DNA from 3 places in the Nonomuraea purpurea genome. Region 2 is predicted to be linked to each of the others. Evidence: riboswitches for the same ligand, from Rfam matches in the RefSeq annotation. Region 2 holds a riboswitch; each other region holds the start of a gene.
The links. Region 2 has a riboswitch for cyclic di-AMP ahead of ACFOY2_RS11585 (C40 family peptidase). Riboswitches for the same ligand answer to the same signal wherever they lie in the genome.

Region 1 (5,458 bases), on a different contig from region 2:
GGTTCGTGGAGATCCCGCGGGAGGTGCTCGACGTCTACCGGCTCTGGCGGCCGACGCCGCTGATCAGGGCGCGCAGGCTCGAACGCTCACTCGGCACCCCGGCCAGGATCTACTACAAGTACGAGGGCGTCTCGCCCGCCGGCTCGCACAAGCCGAACACGGCCGTGCCGCAGGCGTTCTACAACGCCAGGGAGGGTGTGCGGCTGCTCACCACGGAGACCGGGGCGGGGCAGTGGGGGTCGGCGCTGGCGTTCGCCTGCTCCCAGTTCGATCTGGAGTGCCAGGTCTGGATGGTCCGCGCCTCCTACGACCAGAAGCCGTACCGGCGCTCGCTCATGCAGGTGTACGGCGCCACCGTGCACCCCAGCCCCTCCCCCGTGACCGGCCCGGGCAACAAGGCGCTGGCCGACGACCCGGACTCGCCGGGCAGCCTGGGCCTCGCGATCAGCGAGGCGGTCGAGGTGGCCGCGGCCACGCCTGAGGCCCGCTACGCGCTCGGCTCGGTGCTCAATCATGTGCTCATGCACCAGACCGTGATCGGCGAGGAGGCACTCGAGCAGCTCCCCGAGCTGCCCGACCTGGTCATCGGCTGTACGGGCGGCGGCTCGAACTTCGCCGGCCTCGCCTTCCCGTTCCTGCGCGAGAAGCTGGCGGGGCGCATCGGGACGGTGTTCCGCGCGGTCGAGCCCGCGGCCTGCCCGTCGTTCACGCGCGGCACCTACGCCTACGACTTCGGCGACACGGCCGGGCTCACGCCGCTGCTCAAGATGCACACGCTGGGGCACTCGTTCGTGCCGGATCCGATCCACGCGGGCGGGCTGCGCTATCACGGCATGTCGCCGTTGTTGTCGCACATGTACGAGCTGGGCCTGTTCGAGGCCGTCACCCGCTCCCAGAACGAGTGTTTCGAGGCCGGTGTGCGCTTCGCGCGGACGGAGGGCATCGTCCCGGCGCCCGAGCCCACGCACGCGCTGGCCGAGACCATCGCCGAGGCCCTGCGCTGCAAGGAGAGCGGCGAGGAGAAGGTGATCCTGACCGCGCTGTGCGGCCACGGTCATTTCGATCTGGCCGCCTACGACCGCTACCTGTCGGGGCGGCTGGAGGACTACACGCTTCCGCAGGAGCGCATCGACCAGGCGCTCACCGAGCTGCCGGGGTGAGGCGTCGGGGTGGCCGCCGGGCGGGCGGCCACCCGTCAACGTGCGGTGGGGCGCTTACCGTGGTTCGCCTTCTTCTTCTTGCGTGCCTTGCCCTTGCGTGCGCGCCTGGCCATAAGCTCGCCTCCGAGTGATCGGGTCTCGTCCGACACTCTCAACGTCTCGCGCCTGCGGCGACCAGGCAAGCAGGCCGCGCGAACTAACATTCCCCAACAAATTCATGTCATAATTTGGTGGAATCTGTTGGAAGGAGCGGGCGTGCTCGCACAGCAGCGTCAGCAGACGATCCTCGAACGCGTGCGCAGCAGCGGCGGCGTCCGGGTGGCCGATCTCGTCCGCGAACTGGGCGTCTCCGACATGACCATCCGCCGCGACCTCGAGGTCCTGGCCGAGCGTGGGCTGCTGGAGAAGGTACACGGAGGCGCGACCGCCCTAGGCCCCGGCTCCACGGAAGAGCCCGGCTTCGCCGCCAAATCCGCCCGCCAGCAGCAGGAGAAGGAGGCCATCGCCCGGCAGGCGGCCCGGCTGGTCCGCCCCGGCACGGCGGTGGCGCTGTCCGCGGGCACCACGACGTGGGCGCTGGCCCACCACCTGATCGGCGTGCCCGAGCTCACCGTGATCACCAACTCGATCCCCGTCGCCGAGGTCTTCCACCGCAACCCGCGCGCCGACCGCACGGTCGTGCTGACCGGCGGCGTGCGCACGCCCTCCGACGCGCTGGTCGGCCCGGTGGCCGTGGCCGCGATCCGCCGCCTGCACGTGGACACGCTCTTCCTGGGGGTGCACGGGATGAGCGTGCGGGCCGGGTTCACCACGCCCAACCTGCTGGAGTCAGAGACCGACAGAGAGTTGGTGGCGGCGGCCCACCGGCTGGTCATCCCCGCCGACCACACAAAGTGGAACACGGTCGGCATCAGCACCATCGCCGAGCTGAGCGAGGCCGACGTGGTCATCAGCGACGCGGGGCTGCCCGAGAACGCACGTACCGACCTGGCCGAACGGGCCGGCGAACTGATCATCGCGGAGGGCTCGCCTTGAAGCGCACCATCACCCACCTGGCCGACGGCCGAGAGCTGATCTACTTCGACCGGCGGGACGACGCCGGCAGGAGCGCGATCGACCGGCGGGCGCTCGGTCCCCGGCCGGTGGCCTCCGAGCTGCGCTACGACCCGCTGACCGAGGAGTGGATCGCGATGGCGGGGCACCGGCAGACGCGGACGTTCCTGCCGACGGGCACGGCCGCCGAATGCCCGCTGTGCCCGTCGTCGGAGACGAGGTCGACGGAGATCCCGGCGTACGACTACGACGTGGTGGTGTTCGAGAACCGCTTCCCCTCTTTTTCCGGAAATTTGGGGACTTATCAGGATGTGGGCGGGCTGAGTGAGGTCCGCCCGGGAGTGGGGCGGTGCGAGGTGGTCTGCTTTACCTCCGACCACTCCTCGTCCTTCTCCCGGCTCTCCGACGCCCAGGTCGAGCTGGTGATGGAGGCGTGGGCCGACCGCACGGCCGAGCTGTCCGGGGTGGAGGGCGTGGAGCAGGTGTTCTGCTTCGAGAACCGGGGCGAGGAGATCGGCATCACGCTGGCCCACCCCCACGGCCAGATCTACGCCTACCCGTACGTCACGCCGCGCACCAAGCTCCAGCTCGGCGCCGCCGCCCGTCACAAGGGGCCGGGCAACCTGTTCGCCGACGTGCTGGCGGCCGAGCGTGCCGCGGGGACGCGGGTGGTGGCCGCCAACGAGCTGTGGACGGCGTTCGTGCCCGCCGCGGCGCGCTGGCCGTTCGAGGTGCACCTCTATCCGCACCGGCAGGTGCCCGATCTGGCGGCGTTGTCGGAGGCGGAACGTGCCGCGTTCGCACCGCTGTACACCTCGGTGCTGCGGGCCTTCGACGGGCTGTTCGGGCTCGTGATGCCCTACATCGCGGCCTGGCACCAGGCGCCCGTGCGTCAGGACCGTGACCTGGCCTATCTGCACCTGGAGCTGTTCAGCGTCAGGCGGGCGCCGAACAAGCTCAAGTTCCTGGCGGGCTCGGAGTCGGCGATGGGCGCCTTCGTCAACGACGTGCTGCCGGAGGAGGCCGCGAGCATGCTCCGATCACAGATTGATCACTAATAGATTTCTCCTTAAGGTCGCATTACCCGTGATCTACCACTAACATCCCAATATGCACCGGCCGCAACTGCCGTTGCAGGCCTAATCCCGGGCGCGTCACCCGGGAACCGGGGACCCATCGCACCTGGGGTGAATCCACATACGTGGTAGGGAAAATCGCAGCTCCCCGCCCGAACCCGTCAGCTAACCCGGTCGGCAGAGGGAGAGGAATCACCACGTGGCGGCTTCGTCCCCCGCGAACCTTGCCATCGGCCTCATCACCGCCACCGCCATCGCCGTCCTCCCGGCGGGCGTGGCGTCGGCCGCCCCCAAACCGTCGGAAGCCGAGCTGCGCACCCAGCTCAAGCAGCTCAACGGCAAGGTCGACAAGCTCATCGAGAAGTACAACCTCAAGCGCGTCGAGCTGGCCCAGGCGCGGGAGGCCGCCAAGACGGCCAAGCAGCGCCTGACCACCGCCGACCAGACGCTGGCCACGGCCGAGCAGCGCGTCGCCGAGCTCGCCAGGATGAGCTACCAGAACGAGGAGCGCTCGATCCCCAGCTTCCTGATGGCCCAGAACGCCCCCGGCGCCGCCCTGATGAGCCAGTTGACCGCCGAGCAGCAGGCCCTGGTTCAGAGCGTGGCCAAGGCGCGCGACGACAAGAAGCGGGCATCCGACGAGGCCGCCGCGCTCGCCACCAAGATCGGCGGGGACGCGGCCGAGGTCGCCCGCCAGCGCGACGAGGCCAAGGACGTCATCAAGGACATCCAGAACAAGCTCCAGGACCTGGTGCCGTTCGGCACGGGCCGCAAGTCCAACGGCAGTTGGACGCCCGAACTCCCCTCGGGTTCCGACAACATCACCTCCCGTACGCGCATCATGAAGGAACAGGTCGGCAAGAACTTCGCGCTGCCGTTCGACGTGGGCTGTTTCCGAGCCGGCGCCAGCGGCGAGCATCCGCTCGGACGGGCCTGCGACTTCATGATGAGCACGGGCGGCTCGATGCCGTCGGCCATCAACAACGCCCTGGGCGACCGCATCGCGGACTGGGCGATCAAGAACAAGGACAAGCTGGGCGTCAAGTACGTGATCTGGAGACAGCGCATCAACCAGGGCTCGGGCTGGGAGGGGATGTCGGATCGCGGCAGCGTCACCGAGAACCACTTCGACCACGTGCACATCTCGATGCAGTGACAGCGCAGGGCCGCGTGCGCGGGCGGACCAGAACGGGTGTACTCATCCCATGGTCGACTACCGGCAAAGGCACACCGCCGACTGGCTTCAGTACTTCGCGCACCGCGGCTACCACGCCGCCCGGCCACTGGCCGCCGGTGTCGAAGGTGCCGTCTACTGGCTCGGCGAGGGAGTGATCGCCAAAGTATGGGACGGAAGACCGCCAGAGGACCTCAACCTGACACGTCAGGTCTATGCGGACATCGCTCGCCACCCGTTGCCCTTCTCCACGCCAGAGATCCTGATGGTTGAGGAGCATGAGGGCACCGTCGTCACCTATGAGCGGGAATTGACCGGGTCGCCACTGCGGCCGGACTCAGCGGTGCGACCGCCCGGCCGCGACCTGACCTCTGGAGAGACTGATGCGCTCCTCACGGTCCTGCGCGCCCTTGCCACCATCCCGGGCACCGAAGCCATGCGACGCCTCAAGGTCCAAGGCGACGACCGGCCACTTTGGCGGGGTCACACCCGCTTCCCCGACGCCCTGGCCGCCGTCGTCGAACGCGCGGCCCACCGGCACGGCGACCTGCTCGCCGCCCATGTCCCGGACCTTGACGCAAAGGTCGTACGGGCTGTTCAGGCTCTCAAGGCACTGCCTGACACGTCCGTCACCGTCGTCCACGGGGATCTCGTCCCGCCGAACGTCCATGTCGACGACGCCGGCCGCCCTGTCGCCGTCCTCGACTTCGGCTTCTTCACCACCGCCGGCGACCCTGCCTTCGAGGCCGCCATCACGGCTGCCGTCTGGGACATGTACGGGCCTTACGCCGAAGAGCACGTCGCGGCCCTTACCCGCCTCTTCGCCGCCGAGCTGCGCTACTCCCAGGAAACGCTGGCGCTGTACCAGACGGCCTATGCCCTGGCCACCTACGACTTGTTCTCCTCAGACGGCGGCGACGGTCACTTCCGCTGGTGCGTGACCCTTCTCAAGCGCAGCTCGTCCTGACGCCGCTCAGCCGGTCAGGGTGAGGGGG
Region 2 (5,458 bases):
GGTGGCCCGTGACGTCAAGGGCGGCAAGGCGCTCATCGCGCTGACCGTCGACTCGGCGATCCCTGCCGACGTGGTCGAGCAGATCAGGGCCGAGATCGGCGCCGACAGCGGTCGCTCGGTCGACATCGAGGACTGACCTCACCTCGCGTGAAAGGCCGTCACCCGTTCGGGTGGCGGCCTTTTCTGTCTCAGCATGCGAGATACTAGGACGTCCAACGAGATGGCTGAGGTACTGTTACTGGAAATGCGCCAGGTTCTCGTACTCATTACCTGCCGCGGCGGGGCCTGTTAGGGGCAGGTCGACGACCCGTCGCGGTGAGCGGCGTGTGTCGGCCACTAAGTCCCTTTCGTCCGGGTCCGTGATCCGGACCGCGAGTGCAGGCCCGGTCGGGTTCGCGACCGGGATCCGACGTCCCCCGATGGAACACATCCGCGAAACGAGATGAGCCACATGTACGAGATGTATGCCTGGAACCGTGCCGAGGACCACGAGGACGAGGCCGCCGAGGCGTTGCAGATGGCGCTGGACCGCAGGGACAACGGCGGCGCGCCTCAGAACTCCAGCCGGTAGATCACGGCCGTCCGCTTCAAGCTCGGGAGCAGTTCGGCGAGCCAGAACATGATGCGGTACGGGAGCGACAACGTGCCGAACCCGGCCGCGTCGAACGCGCTCAGCGCCGACACGCAGCGCAGCTTCGGATGGATCGCCAGCAGGTCGGCCGGGCCGTCGATGGCCCAGTGCATCGTGGCCCCGGCCCTGCGCACGGGTCCGTTGAACCTCTGTAGCCGCAGCCCCAGCGTGCTGAGCGCGTCGAAGACGAACTGGCCGCAGGGGAAGCGGTCCACGATCGTCCGCAGCAGCCGGGCGCCCTCGGCCGGATCGAGGTAGTAGAACAGGCCCTCGGCGACGACCAGCGCCGGAGCGTCGTCGGGGATCTGGTCCAGCCAGGCCAGGTCGGTGACCGACGAGCCGATCATCGTGTAGCCGGGCGGCCTCGGGAACAGGCGGGCACGCAGGTCGATGACCTCGGGGTAGTCCACGTCGTACCAGCGCACGCTGGGCGGCACGGCCATCCGGTGGTAGCGGGTGTCGAGCCCGCAGCCCAGGTGGAGCACGACGGCCTCCGGGTGCTCCGCCAGGTACTCGGCGGCCCAGTCGTCGACGGAATGCGCCCTGAGCGCGACGGCCGGGGCGATGGCGGGGCCGATGCCCGTCTTGGAGAAGTCGTAGTCGATGCGGTCGATCGTCTCGGCGGCCAGTTTGTCGCCGAGGATCGGGTGACGGGATCGTGCGTCGAGCGCCCTGCCGTACAGGGTGGCGAGCAGGGTGGCTTTCTCCCCCGTCAGGTGCACTTTCTGCTGCCCCATACCACCACGCTACGTCTGCGGCCGAGGGTAGGGACACCTCACCGTCCGGATACGCAGAGCATTGGTAGCGTCACGATCTGTATCCGATCGTCGAGGAGGCCCCCGCATGCCCCTGATCCAGCGCGCCGTCGCCGTCCCTGCCTTCGCGGCCGCCCTGTTCGTCACGGCCGCCCCCGCCCATGCCGAGATCGGGCAGCTGGAGATCACGCGGTACGACGTCCGCTCGGGGGAGAAGCAGCAGTGGTACCTCGCCTGCGATCCGGACGGCGGCACCCACCCTGATCCCGTCGGCGCCTGTGACCGGCTGCGCGGGAGCGACGCCGACCTGGAGCGGCTCCGGTTCGGGCCGGCGCCGTGCCCGAAGATCTACGATCCGGTCGAGGTCGAGATCGTGGGCTACTGGAACGAGGAGCCCCGGCGCTTCCGTCACCGATACCCGAACCCCTGTTCTGTCCGCTACCAGGCGGCTCCTGTCGTGCTGTAGGCGTCCCGGCCCGCGGTGTCCGCGTCGGGCTCCCCGGCATGGGAGGGGGGAGTCGTCCGCACGCCGTGGAAAGACGCGAACACCGCGGGCCGGGAGATGAGGGCTCACCTCAAAGGGTGGCGACGGGCATGGACGGGGCAGGGGTGAGGCTCTGCTTGATCGAGAGCCGCACGCCCTTGGGATCGGGCCGGACGGCGCCGACGAAGGCGTCTCTGCGCCAGTTCGACAGCCGTTCTTCCTTGACCACGTCGCCGGAATGCGGCGCGTGCACCATGAAGCCGGGCTTGGAGATCATCCCGACGTGGCCCAGATTGCTGAAGAACACCAGGTCGCCCGGCTTGAGGTTCTTCCAGGAGATCTTCCTGTCGAACGCGGCGTACTGGTCGTTGGTGACGCGGGGCAGTTCGATCCCCGCGGCTTCGTAAGCTCGGAGCATGAGCCCCGAGCAGTCGTAGCCACTGTCGCTCGCTCCGCCCCAGACGTACGGGATCCCGCGTTTGTCCATGGCGAACTTGAGGGCGATCTTCCAGGCGGGCTTGTTCTGCTTGTCCTGGATGCGCTTGAGCTTAGGGCCGGTCAGAGTGATGTCGGCGCCGTCCTGGGGATCGGCGGCCGCGTGCGCGGGGGTGACCAGAGCGAAGAGCCCTGCTGTGCCCGCCGCCACGAGAATGGCGATGCGAGACAGTGAACTGATCCTTCCACGTGGCCTACCGGGTTAGCTGACGGGCTCGGGCCTGGAAGTAGCCCTACGGCTTGCGCCGATTCGCCCCAGGGGAAAGGTGGGTCCCCGGCTCCACACAGGGCTGTGTGGATTAGGCTGGCTCGGACTCTAACGAAACGGTCAAAGCGTGGCAAATCTGTTAAAACCGGGCGTCCGGACAATGAGATGATGTGTTCGTCAGTCGAGACGAGCCGGTAAGGTACCGCCCATGGACTCGCGTAACATCCGCCTGGCCGTCATCCCCGGGGACGGGATCGGCACTGAGGTCGTAGCCGAAGGACTCAAGGTCCTGGAGGCCGTCGGCACGAAGATCGAGCCCACTCACTACGACCTGGGCGCCGCACGCTACCACCGCACCGGCGAGACGCTGCCCGACGCGGTCCTCGAGGAGCTGCGCGGCTACGACGCGATCCTGCTCGGCGCCGTGGGCGACCCCAGCGTGCCGCCGGGCGTCCTCGAGCGCGACCTCCTGCTCCGCCTGCGTTTCGAGTTCGACCACTACGTCAACCTGCGGCCGGTCAAGCTGTTCCCCGGCGTGGAGACCCCGCTGGCCGACACGCCCGCCGAGGACATCGACATGATCGTCGTCCGCGAGGGCACCGAGGGCCTCTACGCGGGCACCGGCGGCGTCATGCGGCGCGGCACGCCGCACGAGATCGCCACCCAGGAGTCGCTCAACACCGCCTACGGCGTCGAGCGCGTGGTGCGTTACGCCTTCCAGAAGGCCCAGTCGCGGCCCCGCAAGAAGCTCACGCTCGTCCACAAGACCAACGTCCTGACCTACGCGGGCGACCTGTGGCAGCGCACGGTCAACCGGGTGGCGCAGGAGTTCCCCGAGGTCACGACCGACTACTGCCACATCGACGCGGCCTCGATGTTCTTCGTGAGCCAGCCTGAGCGCTTCGACGTGGTCGTCACCGACAACCTGTTCGGCGACATCATCACCGACCTCGGCGCGGCCATCGCCGGCGGCATCGGCCTGGCGGCCAGCGGCAACATCAACCCCGAACGCACCTCGCCGAGCATGTTCGAGCCGGTGCACGGCAGCGCCCCCGACATCGCCGGGCAGGGCAAGGCCGACCCCACCGCCACCATCCTGTCCGTCGCCATGCTCCTCGACCACCTGGGCCTGCACGATGCGTCGGCCAAGGTCGAGCAGGCGGTCGCCGACGACATCCTGGAGCGGCTGACCGGCTGGGCCGGCCGCACGACCCATGAGATCGGCGACGACATCACCGCGCGAGTATCCGGCTAGGACCGCCTAGCCCCGATCAGCGCCTGGCGGTCCGAGGAGGACTGCCAGGCGCTTTTTCGCGTCTACACGGGCGAACCCCGCCAAGGGCCGCTAGCCATCCCATATGGCGAGACAATAGGAAGTACGGACTGCCCTCAGCCGCCGTCAGGCATCGTGAATCCGCAGATCCAGCAGTTTCGGTAGATTTCGCAGAAGTCGCAGAGAGAAGGACCGCCATGACCATCGCTCAGAAGCTCAGCTTCGACGTGCAGCTATCCGACCACGCTCGCACCGCGGCCGAGCGGGAGCAGGTACTGGCGAACCCCGGCTTCGGCCAAACCTTCACCGACCACATGGTCTCGATCGACTACACCGAGGGCGCGGGCTGGCACGACGCCAGGCTCATGCCGTACGGGCCGCTCTCGCTCGACCCGGCCACCTCGGTCTTCCACTACGCGCAGGAGTTGTTCGAGGGGCTCAAGGCCTACCGCCAGACCACGGGCTCGATCGTGACCTTCCGCCCCTACGCCAACGCCGCCCGCTTCAACCGCTCCGCCGTCCGCATGGCCATGCCCGAGCTGCCCGAAGAGGCGTTCGTCGAGTCGCTCGAACTGCTGGTGGAGACCGACAGGGAATGGGTGCCCACGACCGAGGGCCACAGTCTCTACCTGCGCCCGTTCATGATCGCCACCCAGGCGGGGCTCGGGGTCAACTACCCGTCCAAGAGCTACAAGTACCTGGTCATCGCCTCCCCGGCGGGCTCGTACTTCACCGGCGGCATCAAGCCCGTCTCGGTCTGGCTGTCCACCGAGTACACCCGCGCCGCCCCTGGCGGCACCGGCTTCGCCAAGTGCGGAGGCAACTACGCCGCCGCGTTCGTGGCGCAGCGCCAGGCCGTCGAGAACGGCTGCGACCAGGTGGTGTGGCTGGACGCCCACGAGCACCGCTACGTCGAGGAAATGGGCGGGATGAACCTGTTCTTCGTCTTCGGCGACAAGCTCGTCACCCCCGCGCTGACCGGGACCCTCCTGCCCGGCATCACCCGCGAATCCATCCTGGAACTCGCCGGCGACCTGGGCCTGGAGACCGAGGAGCGCCTCATCACGGTCGACGAGTGGCAGGCGGGCTGTGAGTCCGGCGAGCTCACCGAGGTCTTCGCCTGCGGAACGGCGGCCGTGGTCACCCCGGTCGGCTCGGTCAAGGGCGCCGACCGCTCCTGGACCGTCGCCGACGGCACCTCGGGCCCGGTGACGATGCGGGTGCGGGAGGAGCTGGTGGGCATCCAGTACGGCGTCCGCCCCGACCCCCACGACTGGATCCACAAGATCGTCTGATCTGCCCGCCCCCTGTGCCGTTCCTCCCGGCATGGGGGGCGTGAAAATCCGTCGCCGATAAAGCCTCCCCTGTCACAACCCTCGCGCATTACCCTGGGTAACATCACGACTACCCGAGGACGGCGGCATGGTCAGGCCCCTGGAAGAGCGTTTCCGCACGGTCCGCGATTTGTTCCCCGAATTCCGGGTGGAAACCCGGAGAGGGCGGCTCCTGGTGAACGAGTCGGGTACCTGGCAGCACAACACGATTCTTTTTCAGCTGCTTTTCCAGCTCGTCGGCCCGGTGGCCGCGCGAGGCTGGGAAATCTGGCCCAACA
Region 3 (5,458 bases), 230 kb from region 2:
GACGAGCACACCTGGGTGGACTCCTGGCGCTGGGAGTCGCCCGCCACCATGGAGGCCGCGCTTGCGGGCGCGCCTTCACTGCCGCAGGCGGAGGCCGCTTTCTCGATCCTGAAGGGCCATCCCACGGCCGAGCAGGGCGAGATCGTCGACGAACGCTGACAAACGGGGCCCATCCTTTGGCGATGGGCCCCACCACGCGCCGGCCGCTGGGCTTCACAACCGGCCCAGGGCCCGTCACCGGTCCCTGAGTTTCGCGATCAGCCCCAGGTTCTCCGCGCAGCGGCCCAGCCCCAGCGCCACCGACTCCAGCGGCCGTTCGGCCCGCCGTACCGGCATGGACAGGGCGGCTCGCAGCCGCCGGCCGAGCCCGCGCAGCAGCGCGCCGCCCCCCACCAGCACCGCGCCCCGCTCCCCGAGGTCTCCGACCAGTTCGGGCGGGCAGCGTTCGACCGTGTCCACCGCCGCCCTGACGATGGCCTCCACCGGCTGCTTGGTCGCCTCGTAGATCTCCTGTACGGCCAGCGTCACCGAGCGCTCGCGTCCGGTGTCGGGGTCGCGCCCGCACACCACCACCTGCCGGTGCAGCGGCTTCCAATCGGTGCCCGCACGCCGTTTGGCCGCCTCCGCCTCGCGTTCGTCGAGCAGGACCCCGTGCTGGCGTTCGACCATGCGCACGATCGACCGGTTGACCGCCCGGCCCCCGCTGAGAACCGTGGTCGAGGCCACCACGGCCCCGTGGGAGAGCACGGCGACTCTGGCGGAGTCGTGCCCGATGTCGATCACCATGCGCCCGGCGCAGTCCTTGACCGGCAGGCCCGCGCCGAGCGCCGCCGCCAGTGCGTGCGGGACCAGCAGGATCCCCCTGACCTCCGCCTCGAACGCGACGTCGCGCAGCGCCGCCCGTTCGAGCTGTGTCGCGTTCTCCGGCAGCGCCATCACCACGCGCGGCCTGAAGAACGGCCGCCGGTGCACCTTGCGCAGGAAGTGCCTGATCATGCGCCTGGCCAGTTCGCCGTCGACCGGCAGGCCGCCGCTGACGGGCCAGAACGTCTCGCCGCCCGCGTCGTCGGCCGTGTCGGCGCCGTACCCGATGATCTTGCCCGTCAGGCTGTCCCGCATGACGGCCGAGGGCTCGTCGAGCACGATGCCCTTGCCCTTGGCGTAGATCCGGGTGCTCACCGCGCCTAGGTCCACGGCCAGGTCGCGGCCCAGAAGACTCATGTCTGGATCGGGGGCTCGAACATCATGTATGTCCTATTTCCGACCTTTCCCCAACACAACACCAGGAACGGCGCGGATCCCCTTTACCCGAGTATCGTCGGGTTTCCGATAATCTTGGAGGCTCACCTCGTGCTCGACTACGACCTGGAGGCGGCCCACTACGACGAGACCCGCGGTGGGTTGCCCCGCGCAGAGTCCGCCGCCGGGGCCGTGTGCGAGCTCGTCCCCGCCGGGGGCACGCTGCTCGACATCGCCTGCGGCACCGGGCTCGTGAGCCGGGAGCTGGCCGGGCGGGGCCTGCGGGTGCTCGGCGTGGACGCCTCCCAGGGGATGGCGCGGATCGCCGCCGGCCGGGTGGACGTGGTCCTGGGCGACGGCCGGGCGCTGCCCGTCCGCGACGGCGCGTTCGACGCCGTAGCCGTGATCTGGCTGCTGCACCTGCTGGACGACGCCCGCCCGGTGATCGCCGAGGCCGCCCGCGTGTTGCGGCCCGGGGGAGTGTTCGTCACGACGGTCGACAAGCGGGCCGCGCATGAGCGGCGAGACCACGTTCGTCGGGCACGGCCAGGGACGCTCGGGGCCCGACCCGACCTTCCGCCTGCTGGCCTTCACCCGGCTCTGAGCCCGGCCAGAGCGATGCCTGGTAGGCGTGCCGCGTCTTGAGGCCGGTTTCGCGTCATAAGCGGCTCCATGCGAAGCTGTAGAGGTCCCAACACCACGGAGGTCCTCAATGGCGGAAACACCGGAGCCGGAAACCAGCGAAACTCCCGAGGACGAGATGAAGCGCAAGTTCCGCGAGGCGCTGGAGCGCAAGCGCAACCAGGGCGCGGGCTCGGGCGCGGGTGGCAGGGGCGTCGACCCATCGAAGATTCACGGGGCGCACGGTCCGGCTGCGAGTAAGAGATCGTTCAGGCGCAAGAGCGGCGGCTGAGGCTGACATTTTTCCTTCGGGGGGTACGGGTTGCCGTGCCCCCCTTCTCTTTACCTTCTTAGGTAGATCTTCGCCCGTTTCATTATGAATCGTTTGCGTTTGTCCGGAATGTCTGGTTAAAGTAATCGCCAAAACCAGCCGGTGGCGTGGACCTCACCCAGGAGGAACCAGCCGGTTGGCGCCGAATCCCGATCATTCGGGAACCGGGGACCCAGGTTTTTGGGGTGAATCCGGCCGTGTGCCGGTAGGGCAACTCCACGCCCGAACCCGTCAGCTAACCCGGTAGGCGTGATGGAGAGGAACTGTGATCAATGCATGACCGCGTCATACCCCCAGACAGCGTAGTGCCGGCCGCCGGCTGAGCGGTTCTCCCCAGCTCTCCACGCTTTTCCCGCGCTGCGCGTAGCCGTCACCCCGTCAGGCGTCCTGTCCGGCTACCCCCTTTGCCACGGCGCGATCCCCCTGTCCCCTCGCAAAGGACTTTACGTTTTCATGACTGCTCGTTTTGGCCTGCGTTCCCTTGCCATGGTCGGCGTTTCCGCCTTCAGCGCGCTGTCCATCGCCGGCACCGCGGCCCACGCCGACTCCGACACCGACGAGAAGATCCTGCTCAAGGGCTCCACGACCGCCTCGTACTTCTGGGACGACGCCTCGGGCCGCGCGGGCGACACCGGCCTGCCGGCCAGCGGCAAGCCCATGCAGAAGGGGCTGGCCGCCAGCCCGAGCTGGCCACTGCTGACCGAGGGTTATGTGACGTACAACGGCAAGAAGCTGCCGTTCTTCGTCGGCGACCGCGGGCCGGGCGTGCCCTCCAACAACGGCATCATGCTGGACCTCGACGGCAAGACCTTCGCCGAGCTGACCGGCGGCACCTTCAACAACGACACGCTGGGCGTGGACGGGGTCGGCGGGCAGGGGCACATCAAGGTCGACTACGTCATCACCAAGTGGGGTGACGGGCCGGGCAAGAAGAACTATCCGGTGCCGTTCTCGAGTGGGGCCTACGCCGAGCGCGACAAGAACCCGGCCACGCCTCCGGAGCCTGTGGGTGAGGTCAACGAGTCGGGCAGCGCGGGCGGCGCCCTGATCGCCGGCGCCCTGGCCATGGCCGGTGGCGGCGCGGTGCTCGGGCGCGAGCGTATCCGCAAGGTCATCAAGGGCTGACTGGACCGACCCGGACCAGAATGTCATTCTGGTCCTCGTGACGATCCGCGTAGCCGCCAACGGCATCGAAATCGCCTATGAGAGCTTCGGCTCACCAGAAGGACGACCCCTGCTCCTGATCATGGGGCTGGGCGCGCAGCTCATCCACTGGGACGAAGAGCTCTGCGGGCTCCTGGCGGCCCAGGGGCACCACGTCGTACGGTTCGACAACCGCGACACGGGCCTGTCCACCCATTTCCACGACGTCGGCGCTCCCTCGGCGGGGGCGCCTTCGGCGTACCTGCTGGACGACCTGGCCGACGACGCCGCGGGGCTCATGGACGCCCTCGGCTGGCCGGCCGCCCACGTCGTGGGCGCCTCCATGGGCGGCATGGTCGCCCAGGCGCTGGCCATCCGGCATCCGGAACGCCTGCTGACGCTCACCTCGATCATGTCGACGCCCGGCCCGTCCGTCGCGCCGCCGAGCGAGGCCGCCATGGCCACCCTGATGGCCAGGCCCGCGGGTGATCGCGAATCCGTCATGGCGCAGTCGCTGGAGACGTGGTCGGTGATCGGGTCGCCCGGTTACGAGCTGGATCGCGAGCGGGTGACCGCGGTGGCCGGGCTCGCCTTCGACCGCTGCTTCGATCCCGGGGGCACCGCCCGCCAGCTGGCGGCCATCATGGCCTCGGGCGACCGGACGGAGCTGCTGGCCGGCGTCCGGGCGCCGACGCTCGTGCTGCATGGCGAGGCCGACCAGCTCGTCCCGGTCGCCGGCGGCCGGGCCACGGCGGCGGCCATCCCCGGTGCGCGGCTGGTGACCTACCCGGGGATGGGGCACGATCTGCCCCGGCCGCTCTGGCGGGACATCGTCGGCGAGATCACCAAGCACACCTCGGCCTGAGGGCCGCGAGAAGTCCGCGTTCTACGCGGACTTCTCGCGGTTGCGCAGGATCTCGGCCACGTTCTCCTCGGCCCACTGCGCCACCACCGAGACGGGGCCGTGCAGCGAGTGGCCCAGGTCCGTCAGCGTGTACTCCACCCGAGGCGGCACCTCCGCGAACACCTCCCGCGTCACCAGCCCGTCGCTCTCCATGGCCCGCAGCGTCTGCGTCAGCACCTTGGGCGTGACCCCGCCCATTCGCGTCCGCAGCCGGGTGAACCGCATCGGCCCTCCGGCGAGGCAGAGCAGCACCAGCACCGACCATTTATCGCCAATCCTGTCGAGAACCACTCGGGACGGGCAATTCTGGTTGAAAACATCGCCGGTATCCATGAGGTACTTATAGCACTATGAAGTAACCAGTATCTGATGGATACTCTTGCCGGCATGAAGCTTCTTCTCTTCGGCGCGACCGGCATGATCGGTCAGCGCATCGCCGCCGAACTGGTGAACCGCGGGCACGAGGTGACGGCAGTCAGCCGTTCGGGCCCGGTCAAGGGCGACGTGAAAGACACTGCCACGCTGGCCAAGGGCTACGACGCCATCGTCTCGGCGATCGCGCCGCCGCGCGACGGCACCGACCCCGAAGGCCCGTTCCTCGAGGCCAACCGCGCCCTGATCGAGGGGGCGCGCGCGGCAGGCGTGCGCCGGGTGATCTCCGTCGGCGGCGCGGGCAGCCTCAAGGTGGCTCCAGGGCTCGACCTGGTCGACACGCCCGAGTTCCCGGAGATCTACAAGAAGGAGTCGCTGGCGGGACGCAAGGCGCTCGGCCTCTTCCGCCAGGTCGACGACCTCGACTGGACCTACATCTCGCCGGCCGCCGAGATCGGTCCTGGCGAGCGCACGGGTATCTACCGCATCGGTCACGAGGACCTGCTCACCGACTCCGAGGGCCGCAGCTTCATCTCCGCCGAGGACTACGCGGTCGCCGTCGCGGACGAGTTGGAGAACGGCGCCCATCCGCGCCGGCGCATCACCGTCGCCTACTGAGCGGGTTCGTCGGGAAGCAGCGCCTTCTCCTCCGGCTTGTGCACCAGCACGTTGTCCACGTACGAGCGCACGGCCGAGGCCAGCCCCACGTCGGCGCCCTCCTCCTCCGACAGGTACCAGCGGTGGTCGAGGATCTCGTGGAAGAGCTGCGCGGGTTCGAGCTTGCCCCGCATGCGCGCGGGGATGGCCTCGACCGTCGGCTGGAACACCTCCGCCAGCCAGCGGTGCGC

Region 1: another riboswitch for cyclic di-AMP. It lies ahead of ACFOY2_RS18600 (coiled-coil domain-containing protein); the one in region 2 lies ahead of ACFOY2_RS11585 (C40 family peptidase).
Region 3: another riboswitch for cyclic di-AMP. It lies ahead of ACFOY2_RS12735 (hypothetical protein); the one in region 2 lies ahead of ACFOY2_RS11585 (C40 family peptidase).

The regions. Positions count from the first base shown of each region.
Region 1 is NZ_JBHSBI010000008.1:356,432-361,889, reverse strand. It holds gene ACFOY2_RS18620 (TrpB-like pyridoxal phosphate-dependent enzyme) at 1-1,160, shown strand, start outside; gene ACFOY2_RS18615 (50S ribosomal protein bL37) at 1,196-1,273, opposite strand; gene ACFOY2_RS18610 (DeoR/GlpR family DNA-binding transcription regulator) at 1,416-2,195, shown strand; gene galT (galactose-1-phosphate uridylyltransferase) at 2,192-3,271, shown strand; cyclic di-AMP (ydaO/yuaA leader) riboswitch at 3,340-3,483, shown strand; gene ACFOY2_RS18600 (coiled-coil domain-containing protein) at 3,489-4,445, shown strand; gene ACFOY2_RS18595 (phosphotransferase family protein) at 4,495-5,430, shown strand; gene ACFOY2_RS18590 (M50 family metallopeptidase) at 5,437-5,458, opposite strand, start outside.
Region 2 is NZ_JBHSBI010000005.1:83,377-88,834, forward strand. It holds gene serA (phosphoglycerate dehydrogenase) at 1-136, shown strand, start outside; gene ACFOY2_RS11575 (class I SAM-dependent methyltransferase) at 553-1,368, opposite strand; gene ACFOY2_RS11580 (SSI family serine proteinase inhibitor) at 1,475-1,852, shown strand; gene ACFOY2_RS11585 (C40 family peptidase) at 1,962-2,516, opposite strand; cyclic di-AMP (ydaO/yuaA leader) riboswitch at 2,543-2,681, opposite strand; gene ACFOY2_RS11590 (3-isopropylmalate dehydrogenase) at 2,782-3,828, shown strand; gene ACFOY2_RS11595 (branched-chain amino acid aminotransferase) at 4,044-5,141, shown strand; gene ACFOY2_RS11600 (Uma2 family endonuclease) at 5,269-5,458, shown strand, end outside.
Region 3 is NZ_JBHSBI010000005.1:316,764-322,221, forward strand. It holds gene ACFOY2_RS12715 (hypothetical protein) at 1-159, shown strand, start outside; gene ACFOY2_RS12720 (rod shape-determining protein) at 235-1,221, opposite strand; gene ACFOY2_RS12725 (class I SAM-dependent methyltransferase) at 1,351-1,884, shown strand; gene ACFOY2_RS12730 (DUF5302 domain-containing protein) at 1,952-2,152, shown strand; cyclic di-AMP (ydaO/yuaA leader) riboswitch at 2,322-2,456, shown strand; gene ACFOY2_RS12735 (hypothetical protein) at 2,645-3,316, shown strand; gene ACFOY2_RS12740 (alpha/beta fold hydrolase) at 3,354-4,199, shown strand; gene ACFOY2_RS12745 (winged helix-turn-helix transcriptional regulator) at 4,221-4,571, opposite strand; gene ACFOY2_RS12750 (NAD(P)-dependent oxidoreductase) at 4,626-5,228, shown strand; gene ACFOY2_RS12755 (DUF4032 domain-containing protein) at 5,222-5,458, opposite strand, start outside.